Regions from separate parts of the Lottiidibacillus patelloidae genome, predicted to be linked through region 2. Evidence: a T-box and tRNA genes for the amino acid it is inferred to sense, from the RefSeq annotation. Region 2 holds a T-box; the other holds one or more tRNA genes.
The links. The T-box of region 2 lies ahead of serS (serine--tRNA ligase). A T-box ahead of a tRNA ligase gene usually reads a tRNA of that ligase, here a tRNA-Ser.
Positions count from the first base shown of each region.

Region 1: it has a tRNA-Ser gene. The T-box ahead of serS (serine--tRNA ligase) is inferred to sense a tRNA for this amino acid. The anticodon was not compared.

Region 1 covers NZ_NPIA01000002.1:171,837-178,573, reverse strand. The annotation lists gene CIB95_RS04905 (metal ABC transporter permease) at 1-583, shown strand, start outside; gene CIB95_RS04900 (Fur family transcriptional regulator) at 597-1,022, shown strand; gene CIB95_RS04895 (DUF1540 domain-containing protein) at 1,077-1,289, shown strand; gene CIB95_RS04890 (hypothetical protein) at 1,304-1,891, opposite strand; gene CIB95_RS16410 (hypothetical protein) at 2,040-2,432, shown strand; gene ispG (flavodoxin-dependent (E)-4-hydroxy-3-methylbut-2-enyl-diphosphate synthase) at 2,481-3,566, opposite strand; gene CIB95_RS04875 (hypothetical protein) at 3,645-3,974, opposite strand; gene CIB95_RS04870 (DUF1189 family protein) at 4,074-4,790, opposite strand; tRNA gene CIB95_RS04865 (tRNA-Asn) at 5,016-5,090, shown strand; tRNA gene CIB95_RS04860 (tRNA-Met) at 5,095-5,171, shown strand; tRNA gene CIB95_RS04855 (tRNA-His) at 5,201-5,276, shown strand; tRNA gene CIB95_RS04850 (tRNA-Ile) at 5,285-5,361, shown strand; tRNA gene CIB95_RS04845 (tRNA-Ser) at 5,371-5,463, shown strand; tRNA gene CIB95_RS04840 (tRNA-Met) at 5,517-5,593, shown strand; gene CIB95_RS04835 (MBOAT family O-acyltransferase) at 5,759-6,737, shown strand, end outside.
Region 2 covers NZ_NPIA01000015.1:2,522-9,258, reverse strand. The annotation lists gene CIB95_RS15835 (LTA synthase family protein) at 1-775, opposite strand, end outside; gene CIB95_RS15830 (HIT family protein) at 1,272-1,655, opposite strand; gene CIB95_RS15825 (MerR family transcriptional regulator) at 1,671-2,573, opposite strand; gene CIB95_RS15820 (DUF378 domain-containing protein) at 2,798-2,995, shown strand; gene serS (serine--tRNA ligase) at 3,159-4,433, opposite strand; T-box leader at 4,491-4,701, opposite strand; gene pdxT (pyridoxal 5'-phosphate synthase glutaminase subunit PdxT) at 4,738-5,334, opposite strand; gene pdxS (pyridoxal 5'-phosphate synthase lyase subunit PdxS) at 5,351-6,235, opposite strand; gene CIB95_RS15800 (serine hydrolase) at 6,404-6,737, opposite strand, start outside.

The DNA.
Region 1 (6,737 bases), on a different contig from region 2:
AATCGAAAAATTAAGGTCTATTTATAAGTTTTATCAGGAATTGGCAATACCAATTTTAATGTCTGGTGGTATAGGTTTAAGTGTTATTTTTATTTCTTTATCAGACGGCTTTAATTCTGAACTAATGAATTATTTATTTGGAAGTGTCAATGCCGTTAGTCGCTTAGATGTGTATGTAATATCTTGTATTACATTATTTGTAGTAATAATTATCATTTTACTTTATAAAGAATTAGTATTTTTATCTTTTGATGAAGAGCAAGCGAAAGTTTCGGGTGTTAAAGCAAAAACAATTCATTTCTTGTTTATTGTAATTGTTGCGTTAGTAATTTCTTCCTCCATGAGAATTGTAGGGATTTTACTTGTATCATCATTAATGACATTACCTGTAGCGGCAAGTATTAGAATTGCTAATGGTTTTAAACAATCCATACTATTTTCCATTATCTTTGGAGAGATTGCGGTTATAGGTGGACTTATCTCTGCTTACCACTTGTCTATATCACCAGGTGGAACAATTGTAGTAATCGCAGTATTAATATTACTAGGGTCAATTTTGTGGAGTAAAAGAAAAAAGAAATAAAGAGGGGATTCGAATGAACGTTGAATATGCTTTAGAACAATTGAAAAATAATGGTTTTAAATTAACTGATAAACGTGAATTCATCCTTAATTTATTTGCGGAAAATAAACGCTACATGTCTGCAAAAGAAGTAATGGAATTACTGAAAATGAATATCCCTGGACTAAGTTATGATACGATTTATAGAAACTTAGCACTTTTTACAACACTTAATATTCTTGAATCAACTGATCTTGAAGGGGAGAAGAAATTTCGTCTCACATGCTCCGGGTCTAAGCACCATCATCATTTAATATGTCTAAGTTGCAACAAGACAAAACATGTTGATGAGTGTCCGATGACATCAATTACGTTAAATAGTGATGATTTTGAAATTGTGGATCATAAGTTTGAAATTTATGGATATTGCAAAGAGTGTCAACATAATAGCAAATCTTAACAGGGTTACTCTTCCTCTAAATTGCTAAAAGTAATGATGAGGAGGAGATTACTAATGCCAATCGTAAAATGTAATGTTGCCAACTGCGCCTTTTGGGGTGAAGGGAACAATTGTCAGGCAGATTCAATCCTTGTTGAAATAGATGAGCATGCAAATAACCATGTCAGTATGGATGATAGTGGTAATTTATCTAGTTCAACTGCACATGAAGATGAAGCGGAACATAGTGCTGAAACATGTTGCCATACATTTAAACCAAAGCATTAAAGAAAGAGACACAATTATTGTGTCTCTTTTGCCTTCTTATCTAACCAATTATTAACCCATTCTTTAGCCTCTAGCCAGTTGTTTACCCTTATGACATTTTCCGGAATTGGATCTCGATTGTATGGAGTATCAAATAAAATAACCGGGATGCCGCATTCTTCAGCAATGTCACAGGCATTATCGTGCTTATCCTCAAAGAAAATATCACATTTAAGATTTTTAATAGCACTTACTTTATCATGTTTACCAATTAATTCGACGTGGGAATAAGGTACATTATGTTTTTCTAACCATTCGTGAGTTGCTTCTAATAAATATTTTCTTCGAGCGCTTACAAAGATGAATTCATGTTTATTACTCCACTCAGGGAATATTATTTCAAAATATTTAGCAACTGGAGATTGCCTGCAAATTGTTTCCTCATGCTCATCCATCCATTTCCAAAACTCTTCTTCTGTTATGTTTAAGAGGGGAAGTAATGAGTATTCTTTAATATCATCTAGCGATAAGTTCCTATCGAATGATTTATTTAAATAGGGGATATATGATGTAGGACATGTAACTGTTCCATCGATATCAAACCCAAATTTTACTCTCTTCATTTTTAGTCATTCCTTTCTTTTATCAAATTGTATCATATTAATTAAAATAGAGCTTATTTCCAGTATTAGCAATGTTTAATGAACATATGAACCGTCAGTTTCGTTAATGATAATAATGCTCCTCAAAATCGGAAGGTGAGTGATTCGCTTGAACAACGAGGAACGACGATTAAGACAAGATATTGGAATCGACGAAAGAGATAGTATTAATGAACTTGACGAGGAAATGGCTACAGAAATTGCACCATCTCCAGTCGCTTATAATCGCCCAGTACTACAAAACCCCGAAGAAGAGCGTCCATTGACTGAGAAGGCAGTTGAAACAGGTGATGATGAAGCAGTCGGTGGTAGAGGTATGGGGATATTAGCATTAGTACTTTCAATCCTTTCCCTATTTATGGCTCCAATCATTTTAGGAGCTGCAGGGATAATCATCGGATTTATCGCAAGAAGAAGAGGAGCAGCGGCGCTAGGAGCATGGTCCATTGGTTTAGGTATTCTTTCCATTGTGACAAGATTGTTAATTTCGCCGTTTATATAACAAAAAAAGGAAGCAGATTTGGTGCTGCTTCCTTTTTTGTAGTATTTTTTATTTGTTTTTTTGACTAGCAAAGTATTCTTCAGCAATTTTGTCTATTTCTTTTTTTAATTCTTCGACCATAATAGCTTCTGGTACTTTTCGTACTATTTCACCTTTACGGAATAATAAACCTTCGCCACGTGCGCCAGCTATCCCGATATCAGCTTCACGAGCTTCTCCAGGTCCATTCACAGCACAACCTAATACGGCTACTTTTATCGGCGCTTTGATATGTGCGATATATTCTTCTACTTCATTAGCGATTGACATTAAGTCAATCTCAATTCGTCCACATGTTGGACATGAGATTAATGTTGCGGCATTTGAGATTAAGCCAAATGACTTTAATAATTCGCGAGCAACTTTTACTTCCTCAACTGGATCTGCACTTAAAGAGATTCTTACAGTGTTTCCAATCCCTTTGCTTAAGATAGCTCCTAATCCAGCCGCACTTTTAACTGTACCAGCAAATAGTGTGCCAGATTCTGTAATCCCTAAGTGTAATGGGTAAGAAAATGCTTGTGCTGCCTTTGTATATGCTTCAATAGCTAAATTTACGTCTGAAGCTTTCATAGACACGATAATATCGTGAAAATCAAGGTCCTCTAAAATTTTAATATGATGTAAGGCACTTTCAACCATTCCATCAGCAGTTGGGTAACCGTACTTATCCAAAATTCTCTTTTCTAAGGATCCAGCATTTACACCAATGCGAATAGGGATTCCTTTTTCTTTTGCTGCATTTACTACAGCTTCAACTTTTTCTCTTCTCCCAATATTCCCGGGATTAATACGAATCTTATCTGCTCCACCTTCAATTGCCTTTAAAGCAAGTTTGTAGTCAAAATGAATATCTACAACCAATGGAATGTTTATTTGCTTTTTTATATCTGCGATAGCATTTGCAGCACGTTCATCTGGACATGCAACACGTACAACTTGGCACCCAGCTTCTTCTAAACGCTTAATCTCAGCTACAGTTGCTTCAACATCGTGTGTTTTTGTAGTTGTCATACTTTGGATGATAACTTGATCATTACCACCAATAGTTAAATCTCCAACTTTAACCGGTCTTGTTTTCGTACGGTGTACGATTTCTTTCATGGACAATCGCTCCTTAAAAAAATTCATAGCCTTATTTTATCAACCGGTTCGTTCCTTTAGCAAGAATTATTATTCAACTTTCTTATATATTGGAAATAAATATTTACTGCCAGATTTAATAACGTGAGCTTTTACATTTGGATTCAGAGACTCAAAATCATTAATAACTTGAGACATTGAAGTTGGAAGGGTTCCGTCGTTTAACTTTTCGACTATGGAAAGTACAGTGTCACCATTCAATACAGTAACTTCAACAGAAGGTATTTCGCTTATATTATCAGCATGTACTGGGACTGCATCGTCACTTGCTCTAGCAGGTAATGTACCGACCTTCCAATCAAAGTAACATGAATAGACAATTCCGCAAACGGTTAAAAAAATTAAAAAACGTTTTAACATAATAATTCTCCCTTCAAATAAAGCACAGTTAATAAATCATATGCTTGTCCATAAAAAAAAGAACTAGAAAGGAGAATAAAAATTACTTATGTTGAATATTTATTTCCGAAATGATAAATAGACCATTAAATTACTTAGTAACAAAATTAAAAAAGAAATGAAAGGTGGCAATGCCATTTGTAAAAGGTTAATTAAAGAAAAAAGTAGGACAGTGTTTGTAATTGCAAATGCAGCTATACGCCATGTCACGCGATAAGGAATTTTTGCACGATTCTTATTATACATACTAATCGCAGCAAGAAGAGAAACGCCAAAAAAGAAGAGTGTGACTTGGAATAAATAACTCCCAGTAAAAATTAACAAACCACCCAAGTAAATTAAGGATTGTTGTTGAAGTATAGTTTCGACTATGTCACCTTCACCTAACATAGTATATGGAATAATAATTTCTTTACTTGCAGCATTGATATAAAGTTTGTCATTTAGGAAGGCTAATACATCTTTGTCAGCATATTCATTCATTTCAAGGGAATTTTCTTTTCTTACTACTATTACATTCGTATTATTAGTGACAATTGATTCTTTAGCTTGGATTTCCTCATTGATAACAAATACAGAAGAAAAACTTTCCTTATGAACTTCTAAGCTATCCAATAAATCGAAGACTGCTATTGTTGAATGCAAATAAAGTGAGACGTTAAAGATGAAAGCCAAGATAAATACTTGAATGATTGCCTTGCCTATGGAAAGGAACCTGGTTTTATAAATGGAGCTAGGAGAATAAATGCTTTTAATAAGCATTTTAATATTAATCATGGAAAACGCACCTCCAAAATTCAATTTTACCAATTTAGAGTACCATAAAGTAGATAGTGAATAATATTAATTTTTATAAAAAACTATTGCTAGGAGCGATCGTTCATGTTATATTATTTTCTGTCCCCATCAACTGGAGATGAAAAATAAAGTTAAAATAAGTGTTGACAAAATAGTGCATCTTTGATATATTAACACTTGTCGTTAAAAACCTTATATTGTTTTTCCACAGTAGCTCAGTGGTAGAGCTATCGGCTGTTAACCGATCGGTCGTAGGTTCGAGTCCTACCTGTGGAGCCATTATGGCGGTGTAGCTCAGCTGGCTAGAGCGTACGGTTCATACCCGTGAGGTCGTGGGTTCGACTCCCTCCGCCGCTACCATAATTAAATTGAATATCCTTAATAAGATGGCGGGTGTGGCGAAGTGGTTAACGCATCGGATTGTGGTTCCGACATTCGTGGGTTCGATTCCCATCATTCGCCCCATATCTTAAGGACCCTTAGCTCAGCTGGTTAGAGCTATCGGCTCATAACCGATCGGTCGCAGGTTCGAGTCCTGCAGGGTCCACCATATTATGACGGAGGAATACCCAAGTCCGGCTGAAGGGATCGGTCTTGAAAACCGACAGGGGTGTTAAAGCCCGCGGGGGTTCGAATCCCTCTTCCTCCGCCATACATATTCACGTTTTTAGGAAATTTTCATAAATTAAAACTAAATACTATTACCGCGGGGTGGAGCAGTTCGGTAGCTCGTCGGGCTCATAACCCGAAGGTCGTAGGTTCAAATCCTGCCCCCGCAACCAAAATTATACATACAACCTTTCCGTTTTTGGGAAGGTTTTTTTGTTTTATTTCACCTCTTAAGTATAAATTAAAATGGTTTGTTCACCCTCAAAAATAGTAGTACGAGTAGGCATGGACAGGACATTTAAAGTGTGATTAAATATCAAATAGAATGGAGGAACAGAATGTTATTTAATTCATATGAGTTTATTTTTGTCTTTTTACCGATTGTTTTTATTGTCTACTTTTTATTAAATAAATTAAGTAATTCAATATATTCCAAGGTATGGCTCGTTACATGCTCTCTCTTTTTTTATAGTTGGTGGAATGTTGCTTATTTACCTCTGATAGTAGGTTCATTAATTTTTAACTTTATTGTAGGTACCTTACTAGTAAATGGAAATATTAAACGAAATAAACTATTATTGACTTTTGGGATATTGATAAATGTATTTTTATTAGGATATTTTAAATATGCTGATTTTTTCATCGCTAATATTAATACATTATTTGAAAATGATTACAACTTACTTCACCTAGTATTGCCGTTAGCTATAAGTTTTTTTACATTCCAACAAATCGCTTATCTAGTTGATAGTTATCGTCGTGAATATGACGGTTATAACTTTTTAGACTACTCATTGTTTGTTACTTTTTTTCCACAACTTATAGCTGGTCCAATTGTCCATCATAAAGAGATGATGCCTCAATTTGAAACAAAAGAAAATAAGAAAATTGATCTTAGGAATATTTCATTAGGCATGTTTATCTTTTTTATAGGTTTGTTTAAAAAAGTTGTTATAGCTGATTCTTTTGCAGTATGGGCAACAAAGGGTTTTGATGAACCATATACTTTAACTTTCTTTGAAGGATGGTTAACCTCTTTATCGTATACTATGCAATTATATTTTGATTTTAGCGGTTATTGTGACATGGCGATTGGGGCTGCCCTTTTGTTTAATATTAGACTGCCATTAAATTTTAACTCTCCATATAAATCACTGGATATACAAGATTTTTGGAGAAGGTGGCACATGACTTTAGGTAGATTTTTAACTAAATATTTGTATATTCCTCTAGGTGGAAATCGTCAAGGTGAATTAAGGACTTATGTAAATATATTAACAATATTTTTAATAAGTGGGTTGTGGCATGGTGCTGGCT
Region 2 (6,737 bases):
AGAGAACATGTGCATAGAATTTCTGTTTATTTTCATCCATCTCGACAAGGGCCTCTAAAGTTTTATCGAATAAAACCTCATCTGATGGTCCAAAACCAATAACATCTTCTTCACCAAAATAAGTTATATCATAAAACTTATCAAAACCTAAACTTGGATAAAGCTCTTGGCGATTCCAATACGTAATATAATCTGCATGAAAAGTTGTAGTAAAATAATCATACTCCTTCATAACTCTAGGTAAACTTGGAAACTGCTTATCTGCATAAGCTTTTGAAGTTGCTTGTTTACCTGCAGGATATAATGATGTATTAACTAAAAACTCAGCGTCAGAAGTATTTCCCGCACCAATTTGTTGGTATACATTTGAGAAATATATACTCTCTCCAAGTAACTTATTAATATTAGGTGTTACTTCAACACCATTAATTTCTAAGTTTATTAAGAAATTTTGCATTGATTCTATTTGGATTAATATTAAATTACGATCTTTAGCTACACTAAAATATTCTAACGTATCACTTATACGTGTTGAACCTTTAAGTGCCATTACATCTTCTGTAGTAAACTGTACTGTTTTTGCCGCTTCTTTATTTTTCCCTTGATAAAATTCAATTATTTGATATTGTATAAGTCCATTCTCATAAGCGAATGAGGATGAATCAATAATCTTTTCATCTTTAGCCTGTACTAAATTAATTAATATTGATGTTACAGATAAAATAAAAATAATAGCTAATACTACTTTATTAAGAGTCTTTCGTTCAGTAAACAATTTATTTTTCCATATCAATAAAGGAAGAATAATAATTAGATCTAGGAAAAACAAAAAATGTATAGGTCTAATTAAAAGCTTAATACTACCAGATACAGAACCCACTTGGTTTAATTGCGTTAAATCATGATAGGAAGGTAATGTACCAAAATAACTACTGTATAAGACAATGGAAAATAAAAAACCTGACAAAGTTATGTTTATTATTGAATAAATCCATAGTCTATTTTTATTTAAACAAAATTCAATTATAGTAATTAGAAGTATAAATGGACTTAATTCAGTTAAAAGTACTTTAATAAGGTTAAGGTCCTTATAAATAAAATATCTAAATAATAAAAATTTTATTGAAAATATTATAGTAAAAATGATGAAATAGTCAAACTTTCTTAATGATTTTTCCAATTATGTTCGTCTCCTTTTATCTTCACAACTCCTCACTAATATTATCTATTATTAATATTTTTGTAAAGATGAAGAAAGTTAATACAAATACCTACCTACGCATATTTTCCTTACTTTTAAGGGCATTTCTTATACCTTTTCCAGCAAGTGGCTCATCATTAAAACGTGGAATAACATGCATATGTGCATGCATAATATGCTGTCCGCCCGTTTCACTAACGTTCCATCCAATGTTATATCCATCAGGCTTGTATTTCACATCTAAGAACTGTTTTACTTCATGAAGAAGTTCATATGTTGCTTTCCACTCTTGTGCATTTATATTAAATACCGTTTCGCAGTGCCGTTTTGGGATAATGAGACCTGAACCAATTAACACTTCCTGCGGTTTTTGTAAAAACATACAATATTCATTTTCTAATGTAACTTTTTGCTCCTCATCTAAATCAATATGACAGAGTGGGCATTCGTTCAATTTAATCACCTTACCTTACTTACTTATGTTATTTTCATACCATTTTTCCCAGCTTGTCACTTCACTAGATAACACATGAAAAGAGAATGATTCTCTACTATTGGCAAATCCCCTACCTCCAACAACTATTTTTAATCTAGGGAATTTTTCTTTTAAAAGCCCTAGCCACTTTTCTAGCTTAGCTATATTTTTCGGAGAAGAAGACGATATTGCAATAATTTTAATATCTTTTTCCTTAATAATTTCGGGAATGTTTTCTAGTAATGTATTTGGACCTAAATAAATTACATCTGAACCTTTCTTTCTTAAAAATAAACTAAATAGCATTAACCCTATATGGTGTTCCTCACCTTCAGGGCATATAGAAAGTCCTTTAGGAGCTAACGGGTTAACTGGTAGTGTACGATAAAATTGATTAAATCGTTGTAAAATTATCTGACTACCGAAATGTTCTTGCGCAACTGAAATATTACCTTTTTCCCAATTATCACCGATCAAATGCAGTGTTGGTGCTAGTATTTTGTGAAAAACATCTTCGTAATGATACATAGAAAAAGCGATATCCATTGTTTCATTAGCTTGATGATTATTTAAATCAATAATATTAGAGTATAACTGTTCAATGTTGTTATTATAGTTATTGGAAACTACCAATTTCTCATTGGATGGTGAGGATTCAACTTTTTTATCTTTAAAAGGTTTCATACTTTCTAACATACGAACAGCTTCACTAATTTTCATATTATTGTCTTCTGTTTGTTCTTTAAGCCATTTAATTATCGCTACCTCTTCTTCAGAATACAAGCGATGCCCACCTTCAGTTCTAGTAGGATTAATAATATTATAGCGACTCTCCCATGCTCTAATCGTCACTGCCGGAATATTAAGCATTTCCGATACTCTTTTTATACTATACATTCTTTTATCCTCCCAATTGCAAGCAATGACTATTTATAATACTTCATTATTATCTCTTAAGAAATAATTATACATAATTTATACAAAACAACATAGATATATACTGTTGTAATTGCTGAAAATATTTTTGTTAGCAATTACTTGCACAAAATATAGTATATTTGTATAATAAACTTGTACACTACTTATACAAATACTATACAAATTAAAAGGAGGATTTAAAAATGAAAGGTTTAGATCTTTTAGCACTAGTATTATTAATTATTGGCGGATTAAACTGGTTATTAGTTGGATTATTTGAATGGGATTTAGTAGGTGGTTTATTTGGAGGTATGGATTCACTTATCGCAAAAATCGTCTACATTTTAGTTGGTCTCTCTGCAATTTACTGTTTGAAATTTATTTCTCTAGTAAAAAAATAAGGAGAAAAAGCCGAGCTTACCAGCTCGGCTTTCTTTCTAATTAAGTATCTTTGGTTAGGAATAGAAGTCAAATACTTTAGACCACAACTCCTACCGCTGTTAGACTCAGCCCTGTTACTGTTGTACAAGGGAGTCATATACCTACTTAATAAATACTATTCACTTATTTAATTACTTCTTTATTCCCCATATAAGGTCGAAGTACTTCAGGAATCATTACTGTGCCATCTTCCTGCTGATAGTTCTCTAAAATTGCTGCTACAGTACGACCAATTGCAAGACCAGAACCATTTAACGTATGGACAAATTCTGGTTTACCTTTTGCTTCACGACGGAAACGAATACTTGCACGACGCGCTTGGAAACTTTCAAAATTACTACAAGATGAAATTTCACGATATGTGTTATAGCTTGGTAACCAAACTTCAATATCGTATTTTTTCGCAGCTGTAAATCCTAAATCTCCCGTACACATGCTCATTACACGATACGGTAAGCCGAGAAGTTGTAATACTTTCTCTGCATGACCAGTTAATTTTTCCAATTCATCATAAGAATCTTCAGGTTTTACAAAGCGAACTAGTTCTACTTTATTAAACTGATGTTGACGTATTAGCCCTCTTGTATCACGTCCTGCTGAACCTGCTTCAGAACGGAAATTAGCACTGTAGGCTACATAACTAATAGGTAACTCATCTGCTCCTAAAATTTCATCACGATGCATGTTTGTGACAGGTACCTCTGCTGTCGGAACAAGGAAGTAATCCTCTTCACGAATTTTGAAAGCATCTTCCTCAAACTTAGGAAGTTGCCCAGTACCAGTCATACTAGTTCGATTTACTAAATATGGAGGCAAGACCTCTGTGTAGCCATGCTCTTCTTCATGTAAGTCCATCATAAAGTTAATTAATGCTCGTTCTAAACGCGCACCCATTCCTTTATAAAAAGCGAATCGGCTTCCTGTTACTTTACTTCCTCTTTCAAAGTCAACGATATCTAGTTCTGTTGCAATATCCCAATGTGGCTTTGGTTCAAAACTGTACTCTTTTATATCTCCCCAATGACGAGAAGGTACGTTATCATCTTCCGTTTCCCCAACAGGAGTACTTTCGTGCGGAATATTAGGAATAGTAAGCATAATATCATTTAACTTTTCTTCAACCTCGCGCAACTCATCATCAATTTCTTTAATTTGATCTCCAACACTTCTCATTTCAAGAATAAGATGGTCTGCATCTTGCTTTTCTCGTTTCAATTTCCCGACTTCTTGAGATACATCATTTCTTCTTTGCTTTAATACTTCTGTTTTACTAATTAAATCTCTTCTTTTTTCATCAAGTTCTAAAAATGAATCTAAACCAGATAAGTCTTCACCACGGCCTTTAAGTTTTTCTTTTACATCAATGAAGTTATCACGTAAAAATTTTAAATCTAACATCTTTCTACCTCCTATCATTTTTGAGAAAATAAAAAACTCCCGTCACCTTCTAAATATAGAAGGGACGAGAGTTAACCCGCGTTGCCACCCTAGTTGCAAAAAATATCTGCCACTTTCATCGATAACGGTCGATTGCCGAAAATGCTTACTTTAAATGTTCAGCATTTTGCTCGAGGATGGATTCACAAAACTCTTGCATCGGTTCGCACCAACCACCGACTCTCTTGGCGAAGATAATTTTGCTACTAGTTCCTGTCAACGCTTTTTTATTGTTAAATTAAGTTATTAAGTAATGTACTATATTTTATAAAAATTGGCAAGTGTCTTCTTTTATTGTTTTCACCATATCTACAAAATATTCATGCATACGATAGTCTTCCGTCAATTCTGGATGAAAAGCAGCAGCAAGGAAAGTCCCTTGTTGTACAGCAACAATATTATCATTGTATGTTGCAAGTACTTCCGTTTCCTCTCCAACACTTATTACATATGGAGCACGGATGAATACCGCATTAAAATCATTGCCTACACCTTTAACAGGTAGATCAACTTCAAAACTATCTACTTGACGACCAAACGCATTTCTCGCCACTTTCATGTCGATTAGCTTAAGATGAGCATCATCTTGGCCTTCAATATCAGATGCAAGTAAAATCATCCCAGCACAAGTTCCGAAGATAGGTTTCCCTTGCTCTGCAAAATCTTTAAGCGCATCCATGAATCCATAAAGATCCATTAAGCGTCGCATCGTAGTTGATTCACCGCCTGGTAAAACAAGACCATCTATATCATCTAACTGTTCAACCCGTTTAATAACGAATGCTTCTGCACCTGATTCTTGAAGTGCTTTCACATGTTCTCTTACTGCACCTTGTAGTCCTAGCACTCCTACTTTAACCATTACTTTAATCTCCCTTTTACCAGCCGCGCTCTTGCATACGCTGAGAAGCATCTAATGTAGAGATTTCAATACCTTTCATTGCAGTACCTAATCCCTTTGAAAGCTCAGCAATTAGCTTGTAATCTTGATAGTGAGTAGTAGCTTCTACAATTGCACGAGCAAATTTTTCTGGATTATCCGATTTAAAAATACCAGATCCAACGAATACACCATCAGCACCTAACTGCATCATTAACGCAGCATCTGCTGGAGTTGCAATTCCACCTGCAGCGAAGTTTACTACTGGTAACTTACCTTCTTTTTTAATTTGAAGTAATAATTCATATGGTGCACCTAAGTTTTTCGCTTCAGTCATAATTTCGTCTGTAGACATAGTTACAATTTTACGAATTTGAGCTTGTACAGTACGCATGTGACGAACAGCTTCTACAATGTTTCCAGTACCTGGCTCACCTTTTGTACGAAGCATTGCTGCACCTTCTGCAATACGGCGAGTAGCTTCTCCTAAATCACGGCAACCACAAACAAATGGTACAGTAAAGTCATTCTTATTTAAATGGTATACTTCATCAGCAGGAGTTAATACTTCACTTTCATCAATATAATCAACACCCATTGCTTCTAATACTCTTGCTTCAACAATATGACCAATACGTGCTTTTGCCATTACTGGAATTGAAACTGCATTTAACACTTCTTCTGTAATTGTTGGGTCTGCCATACGAGCAACCCCACCTGCTGCACGAATATCTGCAGGAACACGTTCTAAAGCCATAACTGCAACTGCCCCTGCAGCTTCAGCGATTTTTGCTTGTTCAGCATTTACAACATCCATTATAACGCCGCCTTTTTGCATTTCTGCCATGCCGCGTTTTACACGATCAGTACCGATTTGAGCCATTTTAAAATTCCTCCTAATATGTATGTTTCTAGCTTCATTTTACTCAAGAAGCATTTGTTTGACAATGAATTGAACTCTTAACAATCCATACCTATTTTACCACTATCCATTCAATATTCTGCACTATTTTAGAAAAAAAAGAAAGCACTTCAATATAAATTGAAATGCTTAAGCAAATAGGTTACTAATAGATTGTGCAATGTTCGCCCAAATATTAGAGAAAAACTCTCCAATTCCACGCAACATTAATGTAAACCAACCAGCTTTCTCTACATCAGCAGTTGTTACAACATCTACTCTTTCTAATTTTTCTCCTGCTTCGGTAATAAATCCAAAGCTTTCTTTACCTGAGTATTCAGCAGTCATATACCCTATTTTATCGCCTTTATTTATAGGTGCTGTCAGCTCATTATCTTCAGTAAAAAGCTCTTCGTTTAAGTAATAGACAGGTTTATAAAACTCTTCTTCGCCAATTTTCATAACTATCTTTAAAGCATCTGTC